Linked DNA regions of Pseudosulfitobacter pseudonitzschiae. The protein of the gene in region 1 binds, or shares a complex with, the protein of each later gene. Links are inferred from orthologs where the notes say so. Each region holds a gene or a part of one and is shown on either strand. Other genes may lie near its edges.

What was found.
Region 2: the proteins of meaB (region 1) and scpA are in contact, whole or in part, in a crystal structure (PDB 8DPB), measured with the Methylorubrum extorquens proteins. The link is inferred for Pseudosulfitobacter pseudonitzschiae from one-to-one orthologs. Residues at the interface, in SOR26638.1 of Methylorubrum extorquens: Arg20, Ala21, Ala24, Arg25, Thr28, Ser32, Arg33, Arg34, His37, Thr98, Gly99, Gly100, Ser101, Ile102, Leu103, Lys106, Thr107, Ala110, Ala113, Ile114, Asp115, Arg116, Ala118, Phe119, Ile120, Arg121, Pro122, Pro124; in SOR27001.1 of Methylorubrum extorquens: Glu577, Glu578, Asn579, Asp580, Gly581, Arg582, Arg583, Arg585, His596, Ala604, Ser605, Ala608, Asp609, Gly611, Phe612, Asp613, Val614, Asp615, Ile616, Gly617, Pro618, Leu619, Glu625, Arg628, Gln629, Val631, Glu632, Asn633, Asp634, Glu661.

The regions. Positions count from the first base shown.
Region 1 is NZ_CP022415.1:485,213-500,045, forward strand. Bases 9,966-12,734 are described here. They hold meaB (methylmalonyl Co-A mutase-associated GTPase MeaB), read left to right. Parts: upstream 9,966-10,744; coding sequence 10,745-11,725; downstream 11,726-12,734. Other genes in these bases: hrpB (ATP-dependent helicase HrpB), read right to left, coding at 9,966-10,651; rpmB (50S ribosomal protein L28), read left to right, coding at 11,882-12,175; SULPSESMR1_RS02295 (hypothetical protein), read left to right, coding at 12,306-12,653; SULPSESMR1_RS02300 (copper chaperone PCu(A)C), read left to right, coding at 12,698-12,734. In the rest of the region: SULPSESMR1_RS02245 (heavy metal translocating P-type ATPase), read left to right, coding at 1-2,101; cueR (Cu(I)-responsive transcriptional regulator), read left to right, coding at 2,098-2,484; SULPSESMR1_RS02255 (GcrA family cell cycle regulator), read right to left, coding at 2,607-3,194; SULPSESMR1_RS02260 (aspartate aminotransferase family protein), read left to right, coding at 3,634-4,803; argF (ornithine carbamoyltransferase), read left to right, coding at 4,881-5,786; SULPSESMR1_RS02270 (glycosyltransferase family 2 protein), read right to left, coding at 5,878-6,708; gndA (NADP-dependent phosphogluconate dehydrogenase), read left to right, coding at 6,837-8,252; more of hrpB, read right to left, coding at 8,249-9,965; more of SULPSESMR1_RS02300, read left to right, coding at 12,735-13,210; SULPSESMR1_RS02305 (NAD-dependent deacylase), read right to left, coding at 13,207-13,899; SULPSESMR1_RS02310 (LysR family transcriptional regulator), read right to left, coding at 13,956-14,833. UniProt on the Escherichia coli protein: Binds and hydrolyzes GTP. Likely functions as a G-protein chaperone that assists AdoCbl cofactor delivery to the methylmalonyl-CoA mutase (MCM) ScpA and reactivation of the enzyme during catalysis.
Region 2 is NZ_CP022415.1:694,280-709,342, forward strand. The notes cover bases 7,763-10,761. They hold scpA (methylmalonyl-CoA mutase), read left to right. Parts: upstream 7,763-8,189; coding sequence 8,190-10,334; downstream 10,335-10,761. Other genes in these bases: SULPSESMR1_RS03280 (hypothetical protein), read left to right, coding at 7,763-8,248; SULPSESMR1_RS03290 (VOC family protein), read left to right, coding at 10,388-10,761. Outside these bases: SULPSESMR1_RS03240 (multidrug effflux MFS transporter), read right to left, coding at 1-663; SULPSESMR1_RS03245 (acyl-CoA carboxylase subunit beta), read left to right, coding at 855-2,387; SULPSESMR1_RS03250 (DUF7218 family protein), read left to right, coding at 2,442-2,702; SULPSESMR1_RS03255 (DUF6497 family protein), read left to right, coding at 2,719-3,108; SULPSESMR1_RS25185 (hypothetical protein), read left to right, coding at 3,323-3,469; SULPSESMR1_RS03260 (hypothetical protein), read left to right, coding at 3,533-3,889; SULPSESMR1_RS03265 (hypothetical protein), read left to right, coding at 4,212-4,418; SULPSESMR1_RS03270 (acetyl-CoA carboxylase biotin carboxylase subunit), read left to right, coding at 4,560-6,608; SULPSESMR1_RS03275 (DUF4174 domain-containing protein), read right to left, coding at 6,662-7,111; more of SULPSESMR1_RS03280, read left to right, coding at 7,211-7,762; more of SULPSESMR1_RS03290, read left to right, coding at 10,762-11,011; SULPSESMR1_RS03295 (GNAT family N-acetyltransferase), read left to right, coding at 11,008-11,493; SULPSESMR1_RS03300 (molecular chaperone DjiA), read left to right, coding at 11,525-12,217; SULPSESMR1_RS03305 (endonuclease/exonuclease/phosphatase family protein), read left to right, coding at 12,217-13,245; SULPSESMR1_RS03310 (hypothetical protein), read left to right, coding at 13,288-13,644; SULPSESMR1_RS03315 (Ppx/GppA family phosphatase), read right to left, coding at 13,681-15,063. UniProt on the Escherichia coli protein: Catalyzes the interconversion of succinyl-CoA and methylmalonyl-CoA. Could be part of a pathway that converts succinate to propionate.

The DNA.
Region 1 (14,833 bases):
GACGCTGCATGTGACTACGCTGACGGGCCGCGACACGAGCGTGCTGCGTCGCGCGCTCGAGGGTGCGGGCTATCCCGCGACCGACATGCAGACGGACGACGATACACCCCAAGACCACGACCGCCACAACACCGCCAGCTACCGCCGTCGTTTCCTGATCGCCGGTGCGCTGACCCTGCCAGTGTTTCTGGCCGAAATGGGTGGGCACATCTATCCGCCGATCCACCACCTGATTGCACGCACCATCGGGATGCAAACCAGCCATCTGTTGCAGATGGCGCTGACGCTGGCGGTTCTGGCCGGTCCGGGTGCTGGCTTTTTCCGGCGCGGCATACCCGGTCTGCTGAAAGCGCGGCCTGATATGGACGCGCTGGTGGCGCTGGGGACCAGTGCGGCTTTTGTCTATTCCGTCGTGGTGACGCTGATGCCTGCATGGCTGCCAGTAGAAGCGCGGGCGGTTTATTTCGAGGCGGCAGCCGTTATTGTCACCCTAATCCTGCTGGGCCGTTGGCTTGAAGCGCGGGCCAAGGGCCATACCGGCGATGCAGTACGCAAGCTGATGGCGCTGGCCCCTGATACCGCAATGGTGCAGCGCGGCGACGCGTATATCGAAACCCCGCTGTCCGAGATTGTCAGCGGTGAGACCTTGCTGGCGCGGGCAGGCGACCGGATTGCCACTGACGGCACCGTGACCGCTGGCAGCGGCCACATCGACACTGCCATGCTGACCGGCGAACCGGTTCCGGCCTTTGTCACTGTGGGCGATGCGGTCAGTGCGGGGTGTATCAACGGCACCACACCGCTGCATTACACCGCCACGCGCACAGGCTCCGACACCATGCTGGCCCGCGTGGTCGAGATGACCCGCGAGGCGCAATCGGCGCGGTTGCCGGTGCAGGCGCTGATCAACCGTGTCACGGCAGTGTTTGTACCTGCAGTGATCGTGGCCGCGACGCTGACAGCCCTTGTCTGGCTGCTGGCGGGCGATCCGACACAGGCGCTGGTCGCGGGCGTGGCCGTGCTGATCATCGCCTGCCCTTGTGCGATGGGTTTGGCGACGCCGGTGTCGATCATGGTGGGCACAGGGCGAGCCGCCGAACTTGGCGTGCTGTTCCGTCAGGGCGATGCGCTGCAAGCATTGCAATCGGTGCAGGTGGTGGCCTTTGACAAAACCGGCACGCTGACGATGGGTGCGCCGACGCTGACTGATATGGCGGTAATGGACGGCTTTGCCCGCGCGACATTGTTGCCGCAGGTGGCGGCAGTCGAGGCACAGTCGGAACATCCCATCGCGCGCGCTATTGCCGTCGCCGCCGAGGGGCCGCGCCCGGCAGTCAGTGACATCACCAGCACCACCGGGCAGGGCACCTCGGGCATTGTGGAGGGCGTGCGTCTGCACATCGGTAACGCGGCTTATATGCAGGCCCAAGGCGTTGATCCCGCCCCGCTGACCGCCCGCGCCGAAGAATGGGCCGCGACCGGTGCCACGCCCGTTTTCGTGGCGCAGGCGGACCGGTTGGCCGCCCTGATCGCCGTCACCGATCCGATCCGCGAAGGTGCTGCCGAAGCCATCGCCGCGCTGAAAGCAAGCGGTGTCACCCCCGCCCTGATCACCGGTGACGTCGAAGCCACGGCACAGCACGTCGCCCGACAGCTTGGCATTGCGCAGGTCACCGCCGCCGTGCCACCAGGGGGCAAGGTCGCTGCCTTGACCGCACTGCGCGACGCCCACGGGCCAGTTGCTTTTGTCGGTGACGGCATCAACGACGCACCCGCGCTGGCGGCGGCTGACGTGGGGCTGGCTGTGGCCAGCGCATCAGATATCGCGATCGAGGCTGCCGATGTGGTGCTGATGTCGTCGAATCCCGACGCGGTACTGCGTGCCCGCGCCATCAGCACCGCCACGCTGCGCAATATCCGGCAGAACCTTGTCTGGGCCTTTGGCTATAATGCGCTTCTGATCCCCGTGGCGGCGGGCCTGCTGGTGCCTTTTGGCGGGCCACAACTGTCGCCCAGTCTGGCGGCGGCGGCGATGGCGCTCAGTTCGGTCTTTGTTGTCACCAACGCGCTGCGCCTGCGCGGACAGGGAGAAAGCCTGTGAATATTTCCCAAGTTTCCAGCGCCTCTGGCCTGCCGGCCAAAACGATCCGCTACTACGAGGACATCGGCCTGATCCGACCGGCCCGCAGCGCCAACGGCTATCGCGCCTTTTCCGAGCAGGACACCCACAAGCTGGCGTTTCTGTCGCGGGCGCGCTCGCTGGGGTTTTCGATCGAAGACTGCCGCACCCTGCTGGCCCTGTGGGAAGACCGCAGCCGTGCCAGCGGTGATGTGCGCAAGCTGGCCACGGATCATCTGGCCGAGATTGATCGCAAGCTGGCCGAACTGTCCGAAATGCGCGACACGCTGGCCCATCTGGTGCAGTGCTGCGCAGGCGACGACCGCCCCGATTGCCCGATTATCGACAGTCTGGCAAAGAGTTGAAACGCGGACCTGCCGATGTTTGCAATGCGAACGTCGGCAGGCAACCCGTTCTGGGCAATGCGTGAACGCAAAACGGCCCGACAACGTCGGACCGTTTCATTATCATTCAAATGTGTCGCGGCTCAGCGCCGACGGTCGCGCCGCGACGACATCGGTTGGAACGCCACGCCCACGTGAGCTTCGCAATAGGGTTTGCCCGCCTGAACCGGCAAGCCACAAAACCAGAAATCTTCGGTCGCAGGGTCACCCACAGGCCATTTGCAGGTGCGTTCGGTCAGTTCCATCAGGCTCAGGCGCTTGGCCTTTTTCTCGATCTCGCTGACTTTGGCCAGCGCCTCGGGGCTGATTTCGTTGGCCGAGGGCTGCGGTGGCAGGGGCTGGCCTGCTGGAATGATTTTGGCGCGGGCAGGCATCACCGCAAGACGGGTTTCCGGCACGGGCTCTTCTTGCGGCTTTGGCTCGGCTTTGGGCCTCGGCTTTGCTGCGGCTTCCATCTTGGGCTTGGCCTCGGTTTTGGGCGCAGGCTTGGCCTTGGGCTCGGCTTTGGCCGTTGTGCCGGTCCCGGCACGGTTCGACAGGCCCAGACGGTGGACCTTGCCGATTACGGCGTTGCGGGTCACGCCGCCAAGTTCCTTGGCGATCTGGCTGGCCGACTGGCCCTCGCCCCACATCTTTTTCAGAAGTTCAACACGGTCGTCTGTCCAGGACATGCAGGCTTTTCCTAGCTAAAAAGCGGCGCATCTCTGATGGCCGCTCCAATATCAATATCAGGGCTCTATTCTAATCACTCAGCATGGAGTTACAAGGCAAGAACCCCACTTACCCCGGATCAGCCCAGCGACGCCGGATTTGATCGGGCGCCATACAGGATGACAGGTCGGTCTTTGCACCGCAACCATGCGCCACCACAGTCCGTGATGAAACCTCTTTCTTTCGCAAAAAACCTGCGCTAAAGATCGCGCCATGACAGCGACAGCACATATCATCTCTATCCGACGACGCACCGCGTAACGTCCGCCCCCCGCGTGTTGCGGGATCGCTTCCGCCTGTCTTGCGCCAATTGGCACCCAATCCTTCAAATCTGTTGACCCTGCGGCCCGCGTCATGCACCAAAGTGCTTCGCACCGCCCGTATCAAAGGACGATCACGATGATCCCCTCCGTTTTGCCGACCTATTCCCGTGCTCCTCTGAGCTTTGTCAAAGGCGAAGGCGCCTGGCTGATCGAGGCGGACGGCACACGATATCTCGACCTTGGGGCAGGGATTGCGGTGAACGTACTGGGCCACGCCAACCCGACGCTGGTCAGGGCGCTGACCGATCAGGCACAGGCGCTGTGGCATACCTCGAACCTTTACCAGATTCCGCAGCAACAGGCATTGGCGGACAAGTTGGTGGAGGCGACCTTTGCCGATACGGTGTTTTTCACCAACTCGGGCACCGAGGCCTGCGAACTGGCCGTCAAGATGGCGCGCAAGTACTGGTACGACAAAGACCAGAAAGACCGGGTCGAGATTATCACCTTTTCCGGTTCTTTCCACGGGCGCTCCGCCGCAGGTATCGCGGCGGCCGGCTCGGAGAAGATGGTCAAGGGCTTCGGTCCGGTCCTTGGCGGATTTGTCCACGTCGACTGGGGCGATCACGAGGCGCTGACTGCGGCAATCACCGACAAGACAGCGGCGATCCTGATCGAACCCGTGCAGGGCGAAGGCGGCATCCGCCCGCTGCCCGACCAGTGCCTGAAAGGGCTGCGTGATCTGTGTGACGAACACGGCATCCTGCTTGTTCTGGACGAAGTGCAATGCGGCGTGGGCCGCACGGGCAAGTTGTTTGCGCACGAATGGTCCGGCATCACCCCCGACATCATGATGGTCGCCAAAGGCATCGGCGGTGGCTTTCCTCTGGGGGCTGTGCTGGCCACAGAAGACGCTGCATCTGGCATGACGGCAGGCACACACGGATCGACCTATGGCGGCAACCCGTTGGGCTGCGCCGTGGGTTGTGCCGTTATGGACATCGTCTCCGACCCTGCCTTTCTGGCCGAGGTGAACCGTAAATCCGGTCTGTTGCGCCAGAAGCTCGAAGGGTTGGTTGCCAGCCACCCAGACGTCTTCGAATCCGTGCGCGGTTCGGGCATGATGCTGGGCATCAAATGCAAGATGCCCAACACCGACGTCGTCGCCGCAGGCTACAAGGCTCGCGTCATTACAGTGCCCGCAGCCGATAACGTGATCCGCTTGCTGCCTCCGCTCAACCTCACTGACGACGACATCGCCGAGGCTGTCACCCGTCTCGATGCCGCAGCTGCCAGCCTGTGCTGACCGGCTCTTTTGGCTAGAAATATCCCGAGGGTCCGGGGGCCACGCTCCCGACCTTCGCCTATACAGAAAAATGACCAATGAAACACTTTCTTGATATCCACACCACCGACCCGTCCGAACTGCGCAGCATCATCGACACAGGCCGCGCCATCAAGGATGCGCGCGCTGGCCGCCCCAAGGGCACGCCCGACGACGATCAACCGCTGGCGGGCCACATGGTTGCGCTGATCTTTGAAAAACCGTCCACCCGCACCCGCGTCAGCTTTGACGTCGGCGTGCGCCAGATGGGCGGGCAGACGATGCTGCTGTCAGGGGCCGACATGCAGTTGGGCCACGGTGAAACCATCGCGGACACCGCCCGCGTGCTGTCGCGTTATGTTGATCTTATCATGATCCGCACCTTTGAAGAGGCCACCCTGCTGGAAATGGCCGAACACGCCACCGTGCCGGTCATCAACGGTCTGACCAACCGCACACACCCTTGTCAGATCATGGCCGACATCATGACCTTCGAAGAACATTCCGGCCCCATCAAGGGCCGCAAGGTCGTCTGGTCGGGTGATGGCAACAACGTCTTCGCCTCCTTTGCCCACGCGGCCAAGCAATTCGATTTCGAACTGGTCTTCACCGGTCCCGAAACCCTGCAACCCGAGGCCGCGTTGAACGGCCTTTACACCACCGAACGCGATCCGAACAAAGCGGTCCAAGGCGCCGATCTGGTGGTCACCGACACTTGGGTGTCGATGCATGACCCGCAATCCGCGCGTGAGCGTCGCCACAACCAGTTGCGCGGCTATCAGGTCAACTCCGCCCTGATGTCCAAGGCCAAACCCGACGCGCTGTTCATGCACTGCCTGCCCGCTCACCGCGACGACGAGGCGACGTCCGAGGTCATGGACGGCCCGCACTCGGTCATCTTCGACGAGGCAGAAAACCGCCTGCACGCGCAAAAAGCCGTCATGCGCTGGTGTCTGGGCAAATGATCTGACCTTCCCTCGGGATCGCGGGCTTCTTTTGGCCCGAAATATCCCGGGGGAGACGCGCAGCGTCGGGGGCAGCGCCCCTAAATCCGTCTCAATCCAGTACCGGAAACCAATCCGGCAGGGCGCATTTGCGATCCAGCTTGAAGGACCGCGAGCGCACCAGCCCGATCTTTTCGTCCACCGTCGGCCCCGCGGTCAACTCGGCCTGCGCCATGCGTGCTGCCGTGTTCCAGTCCACTGTCTCCATGCGCATCACTTGGGTCTGCACCTTGCGTGCCTCGTGGCCGGGGTTTTTCCATGCTTTGCCGGGCAATCCGTCACCGTGGCCTGACGCGACCTCGGCGCGGTGCAAATTGGTCTCGGCCAGTGCATCGCGGTTGGCAAATTTCAGGTGCGCCAGAAACACCCCTTCGGGCAGTACATACTCGAACTGCGCCACTTGCCGTGGCCGCACCTGCACCCCGTGGCGTTTCATCGCAACCCCGCCCCGCACCGCCCATGCCTTGCTGTAGTGCCCCGAGAACACGGCGAATGTACCTTCATCGGTCTGCACCACCTCCAGCCCTGCCGCGAACAGCGCCTGCCCTTTCTGTTGTGCGAAAACACTGTCCAACCCGTCGTGTTTGGTCGGATCAAGGCATATCAGTTCGTCGGCATCGGTGCGGATTACCCAGTCGTATACCTCGGCCAATCCTGCCTGGATCCCGTTCAGCATCCGCCCGCGCACCCCGTCAAATCCGGACAGATCGTCGCGCGGCACGGTCAGGATACTGGCCTTGGGGCAAAGCTGCGCGATCTTCGGATCGGTTCCATGGGCGACCACAACCAGATGCTCGGCCCCCACCAGCGCGGTGTAATGGTGATACCACTGCGCCAGCGCCCAGTAATCGCGGTAAACCATCGTGATTGCACATATCTTCATGGTGGTATCTAGCCACCACCACACGGCTTGAACAAGCCGGAACATGATGGTTGCGCGATCACCAAGGCTTGCCCCTGCCGCGCGGGCGGGTATGTTTCCGGCGGAAGATCTCAAAACAGGCAGGGCATATGGTGCAGCAGAATACTCGGGCACAGATCGGCGTTTACGGTCTGGGCACAATGGGCAGCGCGCTGGCGCTCAACCTTGCCGATCACGGCTTTGACGTGGCGGTATCCAACCGCGAGGCCGATTGGATCGATAACTTCCTGCCCGAGGCCGACGGACTTGCCGGCACGGTCACCGGCCACGCCGATCTGGCCGGTTTTGTTCAGGCCATCGCCGCCCCGCGCACCATTTTGTTCATGATCCCATCGACCAAACCGATGGACCAGATGATCGACGCGATCAAGCCGCTGTTGTCCAAAGGCGATACCATCATTGACGGCGGCAATGCCGATTTCAACGACACACGGCGGCGCAGCAAGGCGCTGGATGGCACCGGCATCCACTTTGTCGGGATGGGCGTGTCGGGGGGTGAAGAGGGCGCGCGTCATGGTCCTTCGATGATGGTCGGCGGGTCCAAACATGCGTGGGCGCAGCTCAAGCCGATGGCCGAAGCGATTGCTGCCACGTTTCAGGGTGATCCCTGCGTTGCCCACCTTGGCCCTGACGGCGCGGGTCATTTCGTCAAGACGGTCCACAACGGCATCGAATATGCCGACATGCAGATGATCGCCGAATTGTATGGCCTGATGCGTGACAAGGCAGGCATGGATGCGGGCCGGATCGGTCAGGTCTTTGATGGCTGGCGCGCGGGTCCGCTGGCCTCGTATCTCATCGAGATCACCGCCACGGCGCTGGCCTCGACCGATGCGGCGACGGGTTGCCCCGTTGTGGATGTGATCCGCGATCAGGCGGGCCAAAAGGGGACAGGCCGCTGGACCCTGATCGAAGCGTTGAACATGGGGCAAAGCGCCTCGACCATCGAGGCGGCAGTGGGCGCGCGCGGCTGGTCGTCCGAGGGCGACGCCCGCCGTGCGGCGCAGGATTTGCTGGATCCCGCAGCGCAGCCTGCCGGAATGCCGGACGTGGATGACATGGAAAACGCCCTGTTGGCCGCGCGCATCCTTGGCCACGCCCAAGGGTTTCGCGTGCTGTCGGCTGCCTCGCAAGAGTTCGGCTGGGATCTTGACCTTGCCCGTATTGCCGAGATCTGGCGGGCGGGGTGCATCATCCGCTCGGCCCTGCTGGACGAATTTGCCGCCGCCGTGCGCGGGGGGCTGCCTCATGGTCATCTGATCCTTGCGCCCGCGATGCGCAAGCGACTGGCAGAGGCGTTGCCGGGGCTGCGGCGTGTGGTGGCATCGGCAGCGCTTGTTGGTCAGCCGATGCCTGCGCTTTTCGCCGCGCTGGCATGGCACGACACGATGGCGCTGGGCCGTGGTACGGCCAACATGATTCAGGCGCAGCGGGATTATTTCGGCGCGCACGGGTTCGAGCGGATGGATCAGGACGGTGTCCATCACGGCGATTGGCTGCGTTAAAGCCTGCGTTTGACCCGCAGCGTCGGATCGGCCTGTGTCGGGTCTTCGGGCCATGGATGTTTCGGGTATTGCCCGCGCATATCCTTGCGCACATCCGCATAGGAACTGTCCCAGAATCCTGGCAAGTCCATTGTGATCTGGATGGGCCGTTGCGCTGGCGACAGCAGGGTGACCTTCAACGGCTTTCCGGCCACGGTGGGATGACGGGTGACGCCGAACATTTCCTGCAAGCGCACCGCGATCTCCGGTGCATCGCCGCTGTAGTCAATCGGCACATTGCGTCCCAGTGGTGTGCTGAAATGCGACGGTGCCGCGCGGTCAAGGGCTTGTGCGTCATCCCAACTCATCCGTGCCTTCAGCGCTGGCGTCAGATCAAAAGCTTTCCAGTCGCCAGAGGTGTGCACGCCACCCAGATGCGGCAGAAGCCAGTCCGCCAGTGTTGTGATGAGGTGATCATCAGACCAGTTTTCCGCATCCACCAACCGTGCCCGCGCCAGAAACCGCGCCGCCTTGGCCGAGGGGTTCAGGCCCAGTTGCCGCACCCCGTCCAGCATCGCCACGGCGATGTCTTCGGGCGGTGCGTCTTGCCATGTACGGTCTTCCAGCACCAGCGCGCCCAGCCGTTCTTGTCGACGTGCCAGAACGCGCCCTTCTCGTTTGGACCACAGGCACAGGTCGTGCCATCCGATCGCTTCACCAAAGATGGCGCGCAGGTCGGCCTCGCTGATTTCGGTCGCTTGCCGGATCTTGGCTTCGCGCGGGTCACCGTCCAGATCGGTCGCCACGATCAGCCGCGCACCGGCCAGCGCGTCGCCGTCGGGCAGCACCGCGCCCTTGCCACCCGACAGCACAAAGCGCGGGGCATCGCCCTTGCGGCGCAGGCCAATCCGGTCGGGGTAGGCTAGTGCGGCCATCGCGCCCAGCGACAGCACCCCACCCGATGTGCTCGATTTCAGCCGTTTGGTTTCCTGCCGCACCCGCGCCAGCGCGCCACGTTGCACCGCATTGCCGAACCGGTCGGGGCTGCGCAGCGCCTGTATCCGCAGACGCAGGTCGCTGCCCATGCCGCGCAGGATGTCGCGTTCGGCAAGCAAAGCCGCCAGCTCTGCCGCACCCTTGCCACCGTGTACCAGCATGTGCGCCAGACGCGGATGCAGGGGCAGGGAGGCAAGTGCGCGACCGTGGGCGGTGATGCGGCCTGTGTCGTCCAGCGCGTCCAGCACCCGCAGTACCTCGACCGCTTCGCGGTAGCGTCCGGTGTGGGGCGGGGTGACAAAGTGGAGTTCCTCGGGCGTTGCCCCCCAAAGCGCCAGTTCCAGTGCCATGCCGGTCAGGTCGCCTGCCTCGATCTCGGCGGGGGGAAAGGCGGCCAGCGCACCGTCTTCGCCGCGCGTCCACAGTTTGTAGCAATGCCCTTTGGCCACACGACCCGCGCGGCCTGCGCGCTGGGTGGCTTCGGCGCGCGTGACTCGTTCGGTGACCAGCCGCGCCATGCCGCTGGACGGATCAAAGCGCGCGCGGCGGGCCAGCCCTGCGTCCACCACGATGCGGATGTCGGGCAGGGTCAGCGAGGTTTCGGCAATCGCCGTGGCCAGCACGATCTTGCGGCCCGTTTTTGCAGGAGCAATCGCGGCACGTTGGGCGGCAAAGTCCATCGCGCCGAACAGCGGATGCACCGCGACATCACTGCCAAAACTGCCGTCAAGCAGCCCTTGCACCCGCCGGATTTCGCCTTCGCCCGGCAGGAACACCAGTGCGCTGCCGGTCTGTTCGCGCATGGCGGTGCGGACCAGATCGGCCACCGCCCCCTCCAGCCGTGCCTGACCGCGCGGACGGTCCAGCCAATGGGGTGTCACGTCGAATGCGCGGCCTTCGGATGTGACCAGCGGCGCATCCAGCATCTGTGCCACGGGGGCGGCGTCCAACGTGGCGGACATGACCACCAGATGCAGATCGTCACGCAGCGCCTCGGCCACCTCAAGACACAGGGCCAACCCCAGATCGGCGTTCAGGCTGCGTTCGTGAAATTCGTCAAAGATCACCACACCGACGCCGGGCAGGTCCGGATCGGACTGGATCATGCGGGTCAGGATGCCTTCGGTTACCACTTCGATTCGGGTGGTTTTGCCTACCTTTGCCTCGCCGCGGACGCGGTAGCCGACGGTGGCGCCCACGGCTTCGCCCAGCGTTTCGGCCATACGTTCGGCGGCGGTGCGCGCGGCCAGACGACGCGGCTCCAGCATCAGGATGCGGCCCTTGAAACCGGCATCCAGCAACGCCAGAGGCACGCGTGTGGTTTTGCCCGCACCGGGGGGCGCTTGCAAAACCAGCCGTTTGCGCGCGGCAAGCTGGGTGCAAACCTGATCCAGCACGTCATCAATGGGCAAGGTAAATTTCATATTCGTGCTTATCTGCGAAACAACGCCCGAGGCCAAGGCTGGACAAATCAGCGCCCAGACCGGAAAACCGATGCTAGGCACGGAGGCATGCAGATGGACATCACCGACACCGCACAACGCATCACATCGGGCGACCGCCGCGCCTTGGCCCGCGCGATTACGCTGGTGGAAAGCGGGCGGGCCGACCATCGCGCACAGGCGGCGGAGTTGCTGGGCGCATTGCCGCGTGAACGGCAGGCGCTGCGTATCGGGCTGTCGGGCACGCCGGGGGTGGGCAAAAGCACGTTTATCGAAAGTTTTGGCATGATGCTGACGGGGCAGGGGCTGCGCGTGGCTGTTCTGGCTGTTGATCCGTCCTCGGCGCGGTCGGGCGGGTCTATTTTGGGCGACAAGACGCGGATGGACCGGTTGGCGCGCGATCCGAAGGCGTTTATCCGGCCCAGCCCCAGCCAGACCCATCTGGGTGGCGTGGCGCGGCGCACGCGCGAGGCGGTGGCGCTGTGCGAAGCGGCTGGGTTCGACGTGGTGCTGATTGAAACGGTGGGCGTGGGGCAGTCGGAAACCGTAGTGGCGCAGATGGCCGATCTGTTTTTGCTGCTGCTGGCCCCTGCGGGCGGAGACGAGTTGCAGGGCGTCAAACGCGGCATCATGGAAATGGCCGACGTGATTCTGATCAACAAGGCCGATGGCGATCTAAAGGCCACCGCCACGCGCACCTGCGCCGATTATGCCGGCGCCCTGCGGCTGATGCGCAAACGCCCGCAAGATCCGGCGGGCTTTCCTAAGGCAATGATGGTGTCGGCACTGGAAGACGCCGGCCTGAACGCGGCATGGGCGACCCTGCAAGAACTTGCGGACTGGCGGCGCGAGAACGGGTTTTTTGACAAAACACGGGCGACACAGGCGCAATACTGGTTTGAACAGGACGTTCGTGCGGCATTGCTGGCGCAACTTGACGGGGCGCAGGCGCGTGCCGAAATGGCGCGCCTGGGGGCAGAGGTGGCACAGGGGCAGACCGATCCGGCGCTGGCGGCACAGCAGATGTTGGCCACCTTGGGTCACAAGCAGGGCTGATCGCGCAATAAGGCGTGGAAAGCTGCGCAATCATGCTTGACCCCTCGTGCGATTCCCCCTATTGCCAGCGGACGAAATTAGGGGCGCAGCTGCGAGCGGCGCTTGTTGTCGTTTCGGGGACCGCCCTGACAGCGACCAGAACAAAAGGATAATCCCATGTCGCGTCGTTGCGAACTGACCGGAAAAGGCCCCATGTCTGGCAACAATGTCAGCCACGCCAACAACAAAACACGTCGTCGGTTTCTGCCGAACCTGAACGATGTATCGCTGCAGTCCGAAGTGTTGGGCCGCGCGATCAAGTTCCGCATCTCGGCTGCGGCACTGCGCACTGTCGACCACCGTGGTGGTCTGGACGCGTTCTTTGCCAAGTCGAAAGATGACGAACTGTCGGCCAATGCGCTGAAAGTGAAAAAAGAAATTGTAAAAGCTCTGGCCGCCAACGCCGCCTGAAGTTCCGCGACCTAGAAGAACTCGGCCCCGTCTGCATGCGCAGGCGGGGTCGCTTCGTTTGGGAAATAGGGCTTTTGGACGCAGGCTGTGACGCTTGTGCGTTGTCGGGGCTGCGGCTAATGCTGCTGGCATGACTGTGTTGCGCCAAATCACCCTTTGCCTTGCGATGCTGACACTTGTTGTCACCGCGCAGGCCTTTGCGCAGGCGCGTGGCTCGGCGGATGCGGTGGGGCAGATGGTGCTGTGTATCGGCACGGGGTCTGTCACCGTCAATGTTGACGCGAATGGGCAGCCAGTGGACGCGCCGCACATCTGTCCCGATGCCGCGCTGACGCTGCTGGGGCATGATGTCGTGATCTGGACGCCTGTGCGGGCCGGTGTCATCCGTCGTGCCGAATACAGTGTGCGTCATGTGTCTGCAACGCGTGCGGATGTCTCTGCGGGCTATCTGTCACGCGCGCCGCCTGTTTTGCTCTGAAATCCCACTTATCTTTCCAAGAGCAAAACAAAGGACATATCCACATGTCACTGATGAAGTACATATCTGCAGCAGCGGTTACCGCCCTTTTGTCCACAGCCGCCTTTGCTGACGGCATAATGGTCCAAGACCCCTATGTGCGCACTTCGCGCCCTAATGCGCCGACGGCGGCGGCGTTCATGGTTTTGAAGAACCAGACCGACACCGACGACCGTTTGATCGACGCGCGCAGCGACATTGCCAAAAAGGTCGAATTGCATACCCATGTTGACCAGGGTGGCGGTGTCATGGCGATGACCCGGATCGAAGGCGGCATTGCCATTGCCGCAGGTCAGACGCACGCGCTGATGCGCGGTGGCGATCACGTCATGATGATGGGGGTGAACCGCGCATTGGTTCAGGACGATAAAGTCACCGTTACGTTGGTCTTTGAAAAGGCGGGCGAGGTGGTCGTGAATATTCCGGTCGATAACGAGCGCAAGGCGACGCATGGCGCTGGGGGTCTCGGCACGATGGACCATTCGCAAATGGACCACGGTGCGGGCAAGTCAGACTAGACGTTAAGCAGGCCTTCGACCCATTTCGGCACCGTCTGGCTGGCGGGGCCGAAATGGGTTTCGTCGAATTGTGACACCACCAGAGAGGGTTCGAGGTTCAGTTCGACCGTCATGGCGCCGTAAGCGGCTGCGGCCTGTACAAAACCTGCTGCGGGATAGACGTTGCCGCTGGTGCCGATGGCTGCGAAAATGTCCGCTTCGTTCAACCGCATTTCGATTTCTTCCATGTAATACGGGATCTCACCGAACCAGACGATGTCTGGCCGCGCGGTGGGGCCGTCGCAGGCGGGGCACAGATCGCCCGCAGCCATCGCAAGCGGCGCCGTCCAACGGTGGTCGCAGGCCGCGCAGAGCGCCGAATCAAGTGCGCCGTGCATGTGCAAGACGTTGGTCGCCCCAGCCTTTTCGTGCAAATTGTCGACGTTCTGGGTTACCACCAACACATTGTCGGGCATCGCGGCCTCAAGCCGCGCAAGGGCCACGTGGGCGGCATTGGGGCTGGCATCCGCCGCTTGCGCCCGACGTGCGTTGTAGAAATCCACGACCAGTTGCGGGTTGCGGGCAAAGCCTTCGGGGGTGGCCACGTCCTCAATCCGGTGCTCTGCCCACAGCCCGTCTTTGTCGCGGAAGGTTCCCAACCCACTTTCGGCGGAAATGCCGGCACCGGTCAGGATCACGATTTTGGGCATGGCGGGCACCTTTCGTCTGGGTTTTGGTGCAGTCTGGAACGGCAGGTCTGCACCGGTCAACCGTCCAACACCCGCAAATCACCCACCAGCCAAGGCAGTTGCGCCAGCGCGGGCGTGATCATATGCGCGTCGATCAGCCGCCGCATGGTCTGGGCCACGCTGGCGGGCACTTCGCCTGCCCAATCCGCCCCTGCATAGAGCGATATGGTCCGCGCGAAAGGTTTGAACGGCAGGGTGAAGGCATCGACCTCGTCGTGAAACCGGACCGCGCGCATGTACCCCAGCGGCGTCGTTACTGCCCAGCCGATGCGCCGTGCCACCATCGCCATCAGCGCCAGATGGCTGCCGATCTCGAACCGGTCGGGCAGGTCCAGCTTTTGCCGTGCCAAATGCGCCTCGATTAAACGTCCGATCAGCTGGTTTTTCTCGTAGCGCAGAAACGGCAGATTGCCGAGCTGTGCCATCACATCGCCACCCGTCTGCACCATGCCCTTTGGGGCGACCACGATGAACGGATCGCGGGCCAGCGGATATTCCAGCACCCCGTCCATCACCGTGCCAGCGCTGGCGGAAATCGCCAGATGCAGTTTTTTGTCTGCGATGTCCTCAAGAATCTTGTGGCTGGGGGCGGTGATCAGTTTGAATTTGCAGTGGGTCAGGCTGTCGGCCAATATTGTCACCAGACGCGGTGTCAGATCGTTGTCGAAATCGTCAATCAGCCCGATGCTGAGCGCGCTGAGATGCGCCAGATCCATCACCGCCAATTCGCTTTGCCCCAACCGAAGCTGTGACAATGCCGCCTCGGCCCGCCCCAGAAAGCTGTGGCCTGCAGGGGTCAGGCGCATGGGCCGTTTACCGTGGTCGATCAGGTCGGTGGCCAAAGCCGTTTCCAGATTGCGCAACTGCTGGCTGACCGCAGGCTGGCTGAGGCCGG
Region 2 (15,063 bases), 210 kb from region 1 along the record:
CGAATAGCCCCAAAATCGCGGACTGCGCAGCAATTCAGGGTATTCGCGGAACTGCGCGCCCAGCGATTTGCCGGTGCTGGTCGCGGTTTCGCCCAGATCGGCCCAGACCACCCACAGGGTGATCGCGCCGATGATAAAGAACGCCCAGAAATTCGCGCGCCAGCCAAAAAGCTCGTCCAGAACGCCGCCGACGGCGGGGCTGACCATCGGCACGACCGACATGAACATTGTCACGATGCCGATCATCGACGCGCTTTCGTTCTGGTCATACAGGTCGCGGATTACCGCGCGGCTTAACACCATTGCCACGGCGACAACCGCCTGACACATGCGAAAGAACAGGAACACTTCTGCCGTGGGCGCATAGATACAGCCCAGTGTGGCCAGCAAAAACAATGACAATCCACCCAGCAGAACCGGCCTGCGCCCGATGCTGTCCGAAATCGGGCCGATCAACATCTGAAGCACCGCGCTGACCCCCAGAAACAGGGCTACCGAAAGCTGCATCAGCCTGTATTCAGTGTGGAAATACTCGGTCATGTTCGGCAGCGACGGCAGAAACATGTTCATCACCATGGCCGACATGCCCGCAAGCATAATCAGTGTAATCAGGTGAGGCGGGGTAGAGCGTTTGAAAAAACGCACGGATGGTATACGTTGCATTGGAGGAAGGTAGAGTGAGGCCTTGCCAGTGTCCATTGCGTTTGGCGCATAGCAGCCATGCGTTCACGTATGTTTTGCAAATTTGCAATTAGCAAAGCCCGCGCGGCAAAGGATTTGCAAATATTCCACAAGATGCTTTTGTGCGGGCCATTGGCCTGATAGCCTGTGCCAAATCGAAACAGGGGCCTGACATGAAAGACATTCTGACCGAACTGGAAGACCGGCGCGCGGATGCGCGGCTGGGCGGCGGACAAAAACGTATCGACGCACAGCACGCCCGTGGCAAGCTGACCGCCCGCGAGCGGATCGAACTGCTGCTGGACGAGGACAGCTTTGAAGAATTCGACATGTTCGTGGCCCACCGATGCACCGACTTCGGCATGGAAAAGCAAAAGCCCGCTGGCGACGGTGTGATCACCGGCTGGGGCACCATCAACGGGCGTATGGTCTATGTGTTCAGTCAGGACTTTACCGTATTTGGCGGCTCGCTGTCCGAAACCCACGCCCAGAAAATCTGTAAAATTCAGGACATGGCCCTCCAGAACGGCGCGCCCGTCATTGGCATCAACGACTCGGGCGGTGCGCGCATTCAGGAAGGTGTCGCATCGCTTGCCGGTTATGCCGAAGTGTTCCAGCGCAATATCATGGCCTCGGGCGTGGTGCCGCAGATTAGCCTGATCATGGGGCCATGTGCAGGCGGTGCTGTCTATTCCCCCGCGATGACCGACTTTATCTTTATGGTGCGCGACACGTCCTATATGTTCGTGACCGGCCCCGATGTGGTCAAAACCGTGACCAACGAACAGGTCACCGCCGAAGAACTTGGCGGGGCCTCGACCCACACCAAAAAATCCAGCGTTGCCGATGGCGCGTTCCAGAACGACGTCGAGGCGCTGGCCGAAGTGCGCCGCCTTGTCGATTTCCTGCCGCTGAACAACCGTGAAAAACCGCCCGTGCGCCCGTTCTTTGATGAACCGGGCCGCATCGAGGCCAGCCTTGATACGCTGATCCCCGAAAACGCCAACACCCCCTACGACATGAAGGAACTGATCCACAAAGTCGCGGACGAGGGTGATTTTTTCGAGATTCAGGAAGATTTCGCCAAGAATATCATCACCGGCTTTATCCGGCTTGAAGGGCAAAGCGTGGGCGTCGTCGCCAACCAGCCGATGGTGCTGGCGGGCTGTCTGGACATCGACAGCAGCCGCAAGGCTGCGCGGTTCGTGCGGTTCTGCGATGCCTTTGAAATTCCGATCCTGACGCTGGTCGACGTGCCCGGATTTTTGCCCGGCACCGGTCAGGAATACGGCGGCGTCATCAAACACGGTGCGAAACTGCTGTTCGCCTATGGCGAGGCGACGGTGCCCAAGGTCACCGTGATCACCCGCAAGGCCTACGGCGGTGCCTATGATGTGATGGCGTCCAAACACCTGCGCGGCGATTTCAATTATGCATGGCCCACAGCCGAGATCGCGGTGATGGGCGCCAAGGGCGCGACCGAGATCATCCACCGTGCCGATCTGGGCGACGCGAACAAGATCGCCAAACATGCCGCCGACTATGAAGACCGGTTCGCAAATCCGTTTGTCGCCGCCGAACGCGGGTTCATCGACGAGGTGATCATGCCCCATTCGACTCGCCGCCGGATCAGCCGCGCCTTTGCTTCGCTGCGCACCAAAAAGCTGACGAATCCTTGGAAAAAACACGACAATATTCCGCTTTGACCGTCGGGGGAACGCAGATGCACCGGTTCGCGTTGACTCCGCAAGGAGCAAGCCATGACCAAGGACCACGGAAAGTCCGTCAAGGACGACGAGATCTACGAAGCGCTGCGCGAGGACGGCGCATCGAAGCAAAAGGCTGCGCGCATCGCAAATGCGCAGGCCAACAGCGACCAGCATCCCTCGCAAAAGGGGGGCAAACAGCCGCCCTACGAGGACTGGACCAAGGATGCGCTATACGAACGCGCGCAGGAGCTGGAGATCGACGGACGCTCGGATATGTCGAAAAGCGCGCTGATCAAGGCGCTGCGCCAGTAACAAGCGGACAGGCGGCATGATGATACGTGCTGCCGTCATTGCCGCGCTGATCGCCGGAGCGGGCCCGCTGTGGGCCTTCGACGTGCCCTCGGGGCAGGCCGTCGAGCTGCAAGAGGTGTTGATTGACGACACCAGCGGCACCAGTATCCTGCGCTTTCGTTTTTTGGCGCCCGCCATTGCGCGCGATGGCGGCACGATGTCCTATGTGGACAGCGCTCGCGATATCGAAGAACTCTGCGTCCGAACCGTCATTCCCTATATTGCCGAATACGCCCTGACGCCGCAAATCGTGGTGATCTCACTGGCCGATCGCGCGGTGGAATTCGGCCAGCCCGATCCCGACGCCACACAATTCTTTGACGCCTTCCGCATCGAAGGCGACACCTGCATCTGGGAGGCTTTTTGATGCCTGCACAATATCTTGCGGCGCGCCCCTCACTTAGGCGGAAAATTGCGTCTTTGGAGTCACAGCGCGGCGCGATGAAGCAGCCTGCATATCTTTCACGTTTGGAATCCGCTATGATCGCGCCAAGGAAACCCTTTGGGTCCCTTACCTCTATTGAGGCAGGGCCTGCATTTCTGTGCGGGCAACGCCTTGTGCAACAAAACAGGAGATACAGATGTCGAAGAGCATCAAACTTTTGGCAATGTTCGGCTTTGTCGCTGTCGTTGCTGCCTGTGCGCGCGAGCAGCAGGCCGAAGAATTTGTCGTGGTCGATCCCGAGCCCATCTCGGTCGAGCCAACATATACCGGCAAATACAAGTAAACCCGTTTCAGGGCAGGCCTTTGGGCCTGCTCTGGCCCCGCAGATGGCGCATGGGGGTGTCCCATGCTGAAACACCGTGGTTTCCCCGGCCGTCTTGCCAGCACCGATTTCCAGTTCACCCTTCGGCGTGCCAATCCCAAAGGGGCCACGCCGCTGACCCGCCGCGAACGCAAGCGTGACCGCAAACCTGCGGACCGCCGTGCCGATCAGGGCTTTATGAAAGCCTTGTGGGAGCAATTCGGCGACCAGCCGTTCGAGCGGGGCAATCTGGACGCAGGCCGCCTGTCATGGCTTTTTGGCCGCGAGGTGGTGCCTGCCGTCGGTGACTTCGACCCCGAGTCTTATGACGCGCTATTGGTGATTGACGTCGCCGTCGCCCGCGCATCTTTCCCCGAAGTCTTTGGCGAGCGTTCGGCGTGATTTTGCTTGCAGAATCCGGCTTCTGGCAATCATTGGCCGACGCGCAAACGCCGCGCTTGGCGCAGGCGTGCCAGTTGTGCCAGTTTCAACCTCAGGGTGCTGCGCTCCATACCTTTGCAGCACCTGATCACCATCTCCATACCCCTTCCCCTTACGGGCGGTATCCTGACGATAGTCAGGGGCCGCCCGCCTTTTTGGCCGCGCGCACCGCTGTTTGGCGGAAATCGGCGCATCGGCGGGCATCACGTCTTTTTACATTGTCGGAACCGGACAATCTGTCATGCGTTGTAAAGGTACATCAGGCAGTACAAGGACAAAAAACATGCCCCTCAAAGCAATCATTATCGCAGGCTTCGCTTGCGCGGGTCTGGCCGCTTGTGGCGACACCATCGGCGAACAGGCTCTGGTCGGCGGCGCCGTCGGCGCAGGTGCGGCCGCAGTCACATCGGGCAGCCTTCTCACCGGTGCGGCGGTCGGCGTTGCAGGCAACGTCGCCTATTGTCAGGCATATCCGCACAAATGTAACTGATCACCGGCCACGGGCAGGGGTGCTGCGCACCTCTGCACAGATGTCGCTGAACCGATTTGAAATTCGTACCAATGCCGCAACCGCCTTGCTCACGCAGGGCGGCTTTTTGCGTTCGGCACCAACCAACTCAAGGGACCACAAATGTTCAAAAAGATCCTGATCGCCAACCGCGGTGAAATCGCCTGCCGCGTCATCAAGACAGCGCGCAAGATGGGCATCCAGACGGTTGCCATCTACTCCGACGCCGACCGCAACGCGCTGCACGTGGAAATGGCCGACGAGGCTGTGCACATCGGCCCGTCGCCTGCCAACCAGTCCTATATCGTCATCGACAAGGTGATGGAGGCAGTCAAATCCTCGGGCGCACAGGCGGTCCACCCCGGCTACGGGTTCCTGTCCGAAAATTCGAAATTCGCCGAGGCGCTGGACGCCGCCGGTGTCGCCTTTGTCGGCCCGCCCGTGGGCGCAATCGAAAAGATGGGCGACAAGATCACTTCGAAGAAAATCGCCCAAGAGGCAGGCGTCAGCACAGTTCCGGGCTATATGGGTCTGATCGACGACGCCGAACACGCGGTCAAGATCGCGACCGAGGTCGGCTATCCTGTGATGATCAAGGCCAGCGCAGGCGGCGGTGGCAAGGGCATGCGCATCGCGTGGAACGACGACGAGGCCCGCGAAGGGTTCCAGTCGTCCAAGAACGAGGCCGCCAACAGCTTTGGCGACGACCGGATTTTCATCGAAAAATTCGTGACCCAACCGCGCCACATCGAAATTCAGGTGCTGTGCGACAGCCACGGCAACGGCATCTATCTTGGCGAACGCGAATGTTCGATCCAGCGCCGCAACCAGAAGGTTGTCGAAGAGGCGCCCAGCCCCTTTCTTGACGAGGCGACCCGCCGCGCGATGGGCGAACAGGCCGTCGCCCTTGCGCAGGCGGTGGATTACGCCAGTGCAGGCACCGTCGAATTCATCGTCGACGGCGACAAGAACTTCTACTTCCTCGAAATGAACACCCGTTTGCAGGTGGAACACCCTGTGACCGAACTGATCACCGGCGTCGATCTGGTTGAACAGATGATCCGCGTCGCCAACGGCGAGGCGCTGAGCATCACCCAGGACGACGTAAAGCTGAACGGCTGGGCCATCGAAAACCGGCTCTATGCCGAAGACCCCTATCGCGGCTTCCTGCCGTCGATCGGCCGTCTGACCCGCTATCGTCCCCCCGCCGAGGTCGCCGCAGGTCCACTGCTGACCAACGACAAATGGCAGGGCAATGCAGCATCCGGCCCCGTTGCCGTGCGCAATGACACCGGCGTGTTCGAGGGTGGCGAGATCAGCATGTATTACGACCCGATGATCGCCAAACTGTGCACATGGGCCCCCACCCGCGCCGAGGCCATCGAGGCGATGCGCGTCGCCCTCGACAGCTTCGAGGTCGAGGGTATCGGGCACAACCTGCCGTTCCTGTCCGCCGTGATGGACCACCCGATCTTCATCAAGGGCGAGATGACCACCGCCTTTATCGCCGAGGAATATCCCGACGGGTTCGAAGGGGTCGAACTGCCCGAAACCGACCTAAAACGCATCGCCGCTGCCACCGCAGCGATGAACCGTATTAGCGAAATCCGCCGTGCGCGTGTGTCGGGCCGGATGGACAACCACGAACGCAAGGTCGGCACCGACTGGAACGTGACCCTTCAGGGCCATTCGTTCGACGTGACCATCAGCGCCGCCGACAGCGCAGGGGCCACTGTTACCTTTGACAGCGGCACCAGCCTGCGGGTGCAGGGGGATTGGACCCCCGGCGATCAGCTGGCCAAGATGACGGTGGGCGATGCGCCCCTTGTGCTGAAGGTCGGCAAGATCAGCGGCGGTTTTCGCATCCGCACCCGTGGCGCTGACCTCAAGGTGCATGTGCGCACCCCGCGTCAGGCCGAACTGGCGCGACTGATGCCCGAAAAACTGCCGCCCGACACGTCCAAACTGCTGCTGTGCCCGATGCCGGGGCTGGTGGTCAAACTGGACGTGGCCGAGGGCGATCAGGTGCAAGAGGGTCAGGCCATTTGCACCATCGAGGCGATGAAGATGGAAAACATCCTGCGCGCCGAAAAGGCGGGCATCGTGTCCAAGGTCAACGCCAGCGCGGGCGACAGCCTTGCGGTGGACGATGTCATCATGGAATTCGAATAAGCCGCGATGGCCCGTGTTGCGTTGCATAACGCCCGCACACGGGCTTCGACGGGTCAACCTTCGGGCTGGGCCGCACCGCGCAATTCCTGCTGGCGTGTCGGTGTCTTGTCGATGCTGCGGGTGATCTCGCGCACATCCCACGGAAATGGCTTGCGCTGCATCACGTCGCCGTCTTTGTCGATCAGCGCCATCATGTATCCGCGCGGGCGCAATTTCTGCCGCAGTTCGGACCGTGCATCGGGGTCGGTATCCAGCAACACGACCACATCGCGTTCCAGCAAATCTTCGGCGCGGGCACGCAGCAGCGCCACCTGTTCGATGTATTTGGGGTCGGCGGGGCTGTCGGCAAAGACGACGATGGGCCGGTTAGTCCAGACAAATTGCCGCAAATCCGTTTCGGCCGCCGTGGCGAAAAGCTGTTCGGCAGCCGTCGGGGTGGTGTCTTCGGCCATGGCCGGAAATGCGCCAAGTGCGATAAAAACGAGCGGAATAAGTCTTTTCATGGTCTCTCCTGTTATCCCTAAGATAAGCATTTGCGCGGCAAATTCGATGCACAAAGTGGTCAACAGCGTGATTAAATCCTCTGTAACGGGTGCGGGCGCATGATCCGCTGGCCCCTGCCTGTATTTTCTTCCGTTTTCCGGATCGGGGCGCATGTCTTGCGAAAGGACAACAGCCCGATGGACGTAATCCTGCATCTTGGCGCGCATCGCACCGGTTCGACCAGCTTTCAGGATGCGTTGCGGCGCAATGCGGGCAGGCTCGCCGATGCCAGTGTCGGGTTCTGGGGGCCACGGCGCACGCGCGGCGGCTTGCTTTCGGGTGCGCTGCCGCAACCCGGATTTGATCCGGTGCGTGCCACCCGCCGTGCCAAGGGGCGGGTGCGGATGCAACTGGACCAGACAGCGGCCAGCGGCCTGTCGGCCCTGTTGATCAGCGACGAGAACATGATCGGCTCGGTGCGTTCGAACATACGCAACCGTACCCTCTATGCCGACATCGGCGATCGCATGGCCCGCTATGCGCAGGTCTTTGACGGGCGCATCACACGCATCGTGCTGAACATTCGCGCGCTGGATTTGTGGTGGTCCTCGGCCATTGCTTACGGCGTGTCGCGCGGCGCGCCGGTGCCGGACTATCAGGCGCTGAACCGCATCGCACAAGCGCGCCGCAGTTGGCGTGACGTGATCACCGATCTGGCCTGCGCCATGCCCCATGTCGATCTGCGCATTCTGCCTTTCGAAGTTTTCGCTGGCCGCACCGGAGCCATCCTTGACGCGGGGGCGGGCTGCACCGTCGCTTTGCCCGCGCAAGGCGACTGGCTGAACCGCTCCCCCGACGTTGCCGCCCTGCGCGACCTTCTGGCCGCGCGCGGTGGTATCGCCGCGCAGGCCGTCACTGGCTCGGGCCGCTGGACCCCTTTTACCCCCGAACACTCCGCCGCTTTGCGCGCCGCCTATGCCGACGATCTGGCATGGCTCGCGGCGGGCGCGGACGGGCTTGCATCACTGACACAGGATCCGGAGCGCACAAGAGCGGGACAAACCCTGCCGTGCGTCCCACAGACAGAAGGACATGACTATGACCGACAAAAAGGCGACCGACAAAAAAGCGGACTGGCGCACTCTGGCCGAGGCTGAATTGCGGGGCCGCCCCGTTGACGACCTGACGTGGAAAACGCTGGAAGGCATTGACGTCCAGCCGCTTTATACCGCCGACGACCTGAAGGATGTGACCCATTTGGGCACCATCCCCGGTGCGGCCCCCTATACGCGCGGCGTCAAGGCCACGATGTACGCAGGCCGCCCGTGGACCATCCGCCAATACGCGGGCTTTTCCACCGCCGAGGAATCCAACGCATTCTACCGCCGCAACCTTGCCGCAGGACAACAGGGCGTCTCGGTCGCCTTTGATCTGGCGACGCACCGGGGCTATGACAGCGACCACGAACGCGTGGTGGGCGACGTGGGCAAGGCCGGCGTGGCCATCGATTCAGTCGAGGACATGAAAATCCTGTTCGACGGCATCCCGCTGGACAAGGTCAGCGTGTCGATGACGATGAACGGCGCGGTCATTCCGATCCTTGCCAGCTTTATCGTCGCAGGCGAAGAACAGGGCCACGACCGCAAGGTGCTCTCCGGCACCATCCAGAACGACATTCTCAAAGAATTCATGGTGCGCAACACCTATATCTACCCGCCCGAACCGTCGATGCGCATCATCGGCGACATCATCGAATACACCTCGGATTTCATGCCCCGGTTCAACTCGATCTCGATCTCGGGCTATCACATGCAAGAGGCGGGCGCGAACCTGGTGCAGGAACTGGCCTTCACCCTGGCCGACGGGCGCGAATACGTCCGCACCGCCATCGCTGCAGGCATGGACGTCGACCGTTTCGCCCCGCGCCTGTCGTTCTTTTTTGCCATCGGCATGAACTTTTTCATGGAGGCCGCCAAACTGCGCGCTGCCCGTCTGCTGTGGTCGCGGATCATGTCCGAGTTCGACCCCAAGGACGAGAAATCGTCGATGCTGCGCACCCACTGCCAGACTTCCGGTGTCAGCCTGGCCGAACAAGACCCCTACAATAACGTCGTGCGCACCGCCTACGAGGCGATGAGCGCGGTTCTCGGCGGCACCCAGTCGCTGCACACCAACTCGCTGGACGAGGCCATCGGCCTGCCCACCGAACATTCCGCCCGCATCGCGCGCAACACGCAGCTGATCCTTCAGGAAGAAACCGGCGTGACCAATGTCGTCGATCCGCTGGCGGGCTCTTACTACGTCGAAAAGCTGACGCATGATCTGGCCGAGGCCGCATGGAAGCTGATCGAAGAGGTTGAAGAGCTGGGCGGTATGACCAAGGCGGTCGCCTCCGGCATGCCGAAACTGCGCATCGAAGAGGCCGCCGCCACCCGTCAGGCCAACATCGACCGTGGCGACGAGGTGATCGTAGGTGTCAACAAATACCGCCGCGACAAAGAAGACCCGATCGACATTTTGGACGTCGACAACGTCGCCGTGCGCCTCAGCCAGATTGCGCGCCTTGAGAAAATCCGCGCCACCCGCGACGATGCTGCCTGCACCGCCGCACTGGATGAACTCAGCCGCCGCGCCAGCGAGGGCGGCAACCTGTTGGACGCAGCGGTCGAAGCCGCCCGCGCCCGCGCCTCTGTGGGAGAAATCAGCATGGCGATGGAAAAAGTGTTCGGCCGCCACCGCGCCGAAGTGAAGACACTGGCCGGCGTTTATGGTGCCGCTTACGAGGGCGACGAAGGCTTTGCCGCCATCCAGAAATCGGTCGAGGATTTCGCCGAGGAAGAAGGCCGCCGCCCACGCATGCTGGTGGTCAAGATGGGTCAGGACGGCCACGACCGAGGCGCCAAGGTGATCGCCACCGCCTTTGCCGACATCGGATTCGACGTCGACGTGGGCCCGCTGTTCCAGACCCCCGCCGAGGCCGCACAGGACGCAGTGGACAACGACGTGCATGTCATCGGCATCAGCAGCCAGGCGGCAGGCCACAAGACACTGGCCCCGCAACTGGTTCAGGCGTTGAAAGACGCGGGCGCAGGCGACATTCTGGTGATCTGCGGTGGCGTGATCCCGCAGCAGGACTACCAGTTTCTCTACGACGCGGGCGTCAAGGCGATCTTTGGTCCCGGCACCAACATCCCCGCCGCAGCGCAGGATATATTGCGTCTGATCCGCGAAGCCCGCGATTGATGCCAACACGGGCCGCGCTGTTACAGGGCGGCCCCAAAATCAGGACCACACAGATGATGCAGTTCGATCACATCGCCATCGCAGGGGCGACATTGGCCGAAGCCACAGCCTACGTCGAAGACGCGCTTGGCGTATCCATGCAGGCGGGTGGCGAACATGCGGTGTTTCACACGCACAACACGCTGCTGGGTTTGGCGGACGGCCTCTATCTGGAAGCGATTGCAATCAACCCCGATGCGCCGGTGCCGGATCGTGCGCGCTGGTTCGACCTTGACCGGTTCAGCGGCCCCGCGCGGCTGACCAACTGGATCTGTCGCTGCGATGATATGGATGCGCTGCTGGCGCAGATACCCGCGCTTGCGCCCGACGGGGCAGGGCGGCCTGTCGATCTGCAACGCGGCGATCTACGCTGGCGCATGGCGGTGCCTGACAGCGGGGTACTGCCCTTCGACAATTGCTGGCCCGCGTTGATCCAGTGGCAGACCAGCCAGCACCCCGCACAGCGTCTTGCCGCCAGCGGTGTGCGCCTGACGCGCTTGATCGTGACGCATCCGCGGGCGGATGACCTGCGCGCGGCTTTGGCCCCGATGCTGGACGACGCCCGCGTCGTCTTTGACGCAGGCCCCGCCGCTCTGCACGCCGAATTCGACACACCCCATGGGCCACGCACCCTATGATCCGCGCCGCCATCCCTGCCGATGCCCCCGCCATTGCAGCCATCTGGAACGCGGTGATCGCATTGCCGCATATCACCTTCACCACCGACACCAAAAGCGACGCTGCGGTGGCACAACTGATTGTCGAGCGCGCAGGCGCCTTTTGGGTGGCCGAGCGGGCCGGTACCGTTGCAGGCTTTGCCACCTTCGGCAGCTTTCGCGGCGGTCCGGGCTATCGGCACACGGCTGAACATTCCGTCATGCTGGGCCGCGACGCGCGGGGGCACGGCATGGGCCGTGCGCTGATGGCTGCAGTGGAATCAGGTGCCGTGGTCCGCGACGTGCATCTGCTGGTCGCAGGCATCAGCGGCGGCAATCCCGACGCCGTGGCGTTTCACGACCGCCTCGGATTTGCGCAGTCCGGCAAGATTCCGCAAGCAGGGCGCAAGGGCGGCCAGTGGTATGACCTAATCTTGATGCACAAATTGCTATTCCCGTCCTGACACCGCCGCCCGACATCTCTATGGTGCGCCCATGTCGATCTGGACCCGCATAACCGAAGCGCTCAGCGCCCTGACCGCAGGCGAAGGCCTGTCGGCGGTGTTCGACCGCTTGCGCACGCCGCCCGAACGGTCCGTGGGCTTTGCCATCGCCGTCATCGCGCTGTCGGCCAAGATGGCCAAGGCCGACGGGCAGGTGACCCGCGCCGAAGTCATGGCCTTTCGCGAGGTGTTCCACATCGCCCCCGAAGACGAAGCAGGGGCGGCGCGCGTGTTCAATCTGGCGCGGCAGGACGTTGCGGGCTTTGATGTCTACGCCCGACGCATCCAGATCATGTTCCGCGACCAACCCGAAACGCTCTATGACCTGATGGAGGGGCTGTTTCACATAGCGATGGCCGACGGCCACTATCATGATGCCGAAGCTGCATTTTTGGAACAGGTCGCCGATATTTTCAAATTGTCGCCCACGCGCTTCGCCGCACTCAAGGCGCGCGCGGTGCCCGATCAGGCCTGCGATCCCTATACCGTGCTGGGGGTAGAGTGTAATGCCGATCTGCCCACCGTCCGCGCGGCATGGCGCAAGCTGGTGCGCGAGAATCACCCGGACGCGCTGATCTCGCGCGGCCTGCCCGAAGAGGCGATCTGCATGGCGCAAAAACGTATGATCGAAATCAACCGCGCATGGGCAGAAATTCAGGAAACGACCACCTCCGGCGCGGCCTGATGCGGCTGGCCACCTATAACGTCGAATGGTTCAACGCGCTGTTTGACGACGACGGCACCCCGCTGTCCGATGACGAAATGTCGGGCCGCTACCAGATCACCCGCGCGAAGCAACTCGAAGCGCTTGGCATCGTGTTCACCGCCCTTGACGCCGACGCGGTGATGATCATCGAAGCCCCCGACCACAACCGCCGCCGCGATACCGTCCGCGCGTTGGAAAACTTTGCGCAGCTGTTCGATCTGCGCGCCCGCCGTGCGGTTACCGGTTTCCTGAACGACACCCAGCAAGAGATTGCGCTGCTCTATGATCCGGACAGGCTGTCGGCCACGCACGACCCCGTCGGCCACGACACCGGCAAAAAGGGTGCCACGGATGCGCCGCGTTTCGACAGCACCTTTCGCATTGATCTGGATGTGGATGACAAACAGGATTTGATCCGCTTCTCGAAACCGCCGCTGGAACTGGCCATGCGCAGCCACGCCACGGGGTTCGAATTTCGGGTGATCGGCGCGCATCTGAAATCCAAAGCCCCCCACGGTGCCACCACCCGCGACGAGATCATGCGCCATTCTATAGCCAACCGCCGCAAGCAACTGGCCCAAGCGATCTGGCTGCGCGCGCGCATCACCGATCACCTTGCCGCGGGCACGCCGTTGATCGTAATGGGCGATATGAACGACGGTCCGGGACTGGACGAGTTCGAACATCTCTTTGGCCGTTCGTCGGTCGAAATCCTGCTGGGTGGCGACGACCAGCTGCAGCTTTACGACCCCCACGCGCGTCTGGCCCTTGGCCGTCGTCTGGGCGTTATGCCCACAACCGCCCGCTTCTGGATTCGCCCCGAGAAACGCTTTTTACAGGCGCTGCTCGACTATATCATGATCTCGTCCGACCTGCGCGCCCGCGCGCCCGACTGGCGCATCTGGCACCCGCTGGACGATCCCGATTGCTGGCAGGTACCTGAATTGCGTGATGCGCTGGTCACCGCATCCGATCACTTTCCGGTCACGCTGGACATCGACATGTAACGTCCACTTTGAAATGTTACGTTTTGCCCCCATATTGGGCACATGAAACATTTGCTTATCCCCGTGACGTTGGTGGCCGCTTTGGCCACCCCGTCTTTTGCGCAGGACGATGGCGATGGCCTGTCCTTGATGGAACGCGGTGCCAGAATGTTCATGGAGGGAATCATGAAAGAAATGGAGCCCGCCATCGACGATCTGGGTGGGCTGGTCGACGAATTCGGCCCCGCCATGCGCGGCTTTGCCCAAGAGATGGGCCCGGCATTGCGCGATCTGATGCAGCAGGTCGAAGACTGGAGCGTCTACGACGCCCCCGAAATCCTGCCCAACGGCGATATCATCATCCGCCGCAAACCCGACGCGCCGGAATACGTGCCCAAGGACGGCGAAATCGACATTTGAGGGCGCCACCGGCCCAGCAGTTTCAACCCGGCGGCCTTATCCGCGCGGCGTGCGCCTACGGGTCTTCACCGTCAGATCGGCACCCATACTGCTTGCCAGCGATTCCAGCCGCGCCTCTGCGACCTCGCCATAAAGCGGCAGAACGGCGGGCGACAGGTGCAGTTCCAGCTGCTTTTTCTTAGGATACCAGCGAAATTCACCGCGATCGGCGTCCTTTTGCATCCAGAACATCGCGCCGAACCGCATCGCCTTGCCCAAAATCTCGGCGTCCAGACAGGTCTTTTCGTCCAGCACGTCATACAGGTTCTCGAACGGCGTGCCTTCGCGTTTGTTGGAATAGCGGTGCAACAGGGCCAGCCCCAGAAAAATCCGTTCTGAATGCTTCAGCCCGCCAAGGTTGGCCCGTGTGGCGTTGTCGAAACAGACTTCGGCGCGGTAATCGGGGTGGGCGCGCCAACTGACGTCGTGCAGCAGGCAGGCCGCCTTGATCAGCCGTTTGCGCTGGACTGGCGCGGATTTGAACAGCGGCATTATGAATTCGTACAGCGTCCGGCCAAAACCGGGCAGGCGGGAATCCTTGGCCTCGGCAAAGCGGCAGGCCTCGATCAGCGGATCACGGTCGCGCAGGCGCTGGGGCATCTGTTCATACAGCAGCCCCTCGCGGATACCATAGGACGACACCGCAATATCCTTGGGCTTGAATGTGCGCACCAGCCGCGACAGCACTTCCGCGGCTAGCGGCACCAACCCCATCCGTTGCGCCGAGATGCCGCATTTGTTGCGCAGATCTTCGGGGTCGCTTTCCGCGATAAAGTTCACGGTCTTGGCCACGCCTGCGGGCGTCATGCGGTATTCGTGCAGCACATGCAGCGGATAATTGCGCCGGTACATATCAATGCGCGCAATCGCCCGCCACGACCCGCCGACCAGAAACAGCCGGTCGCGCTGGATGCCCATTGCCTCTTGCAACTGGTCCATTACTGCGGCGATATGATCGCGGCGGCCCTTTTTGCCGCCCTTGACGTCCACCAGCTTCAGCGGACCCAGTTGCGATGTCTCGCGTCGGCCCACGCGCCCGCCGGAAATCTCGGCCAGTTCCATCGACGACCCGCCAATGTCACAGACCAGACCATAGGCACCGGGCCAGCCCAAAAGCACCCCCTGCGCCGACAAACGCGCCTCTTCGCGCCCGTCGATGACCCAGATGCGCAATCCGGTTTCGCGCAGCACATCGGCGCAAAACTCCGCACCGTCTGAGGCATCGCGCACCGCCGCCGTGGCCACCAGCGTCAGTTCGGGCAGATCCATACCGTCGGCCAGATGTTTGAACCGGATCAGCGCCGCCAGCGCACGCTTGCGCCCCGCAGGGTTCAACGTGCCGCTTTCGCTCAGACCCGCGCCCAGCGCACACATGATCTT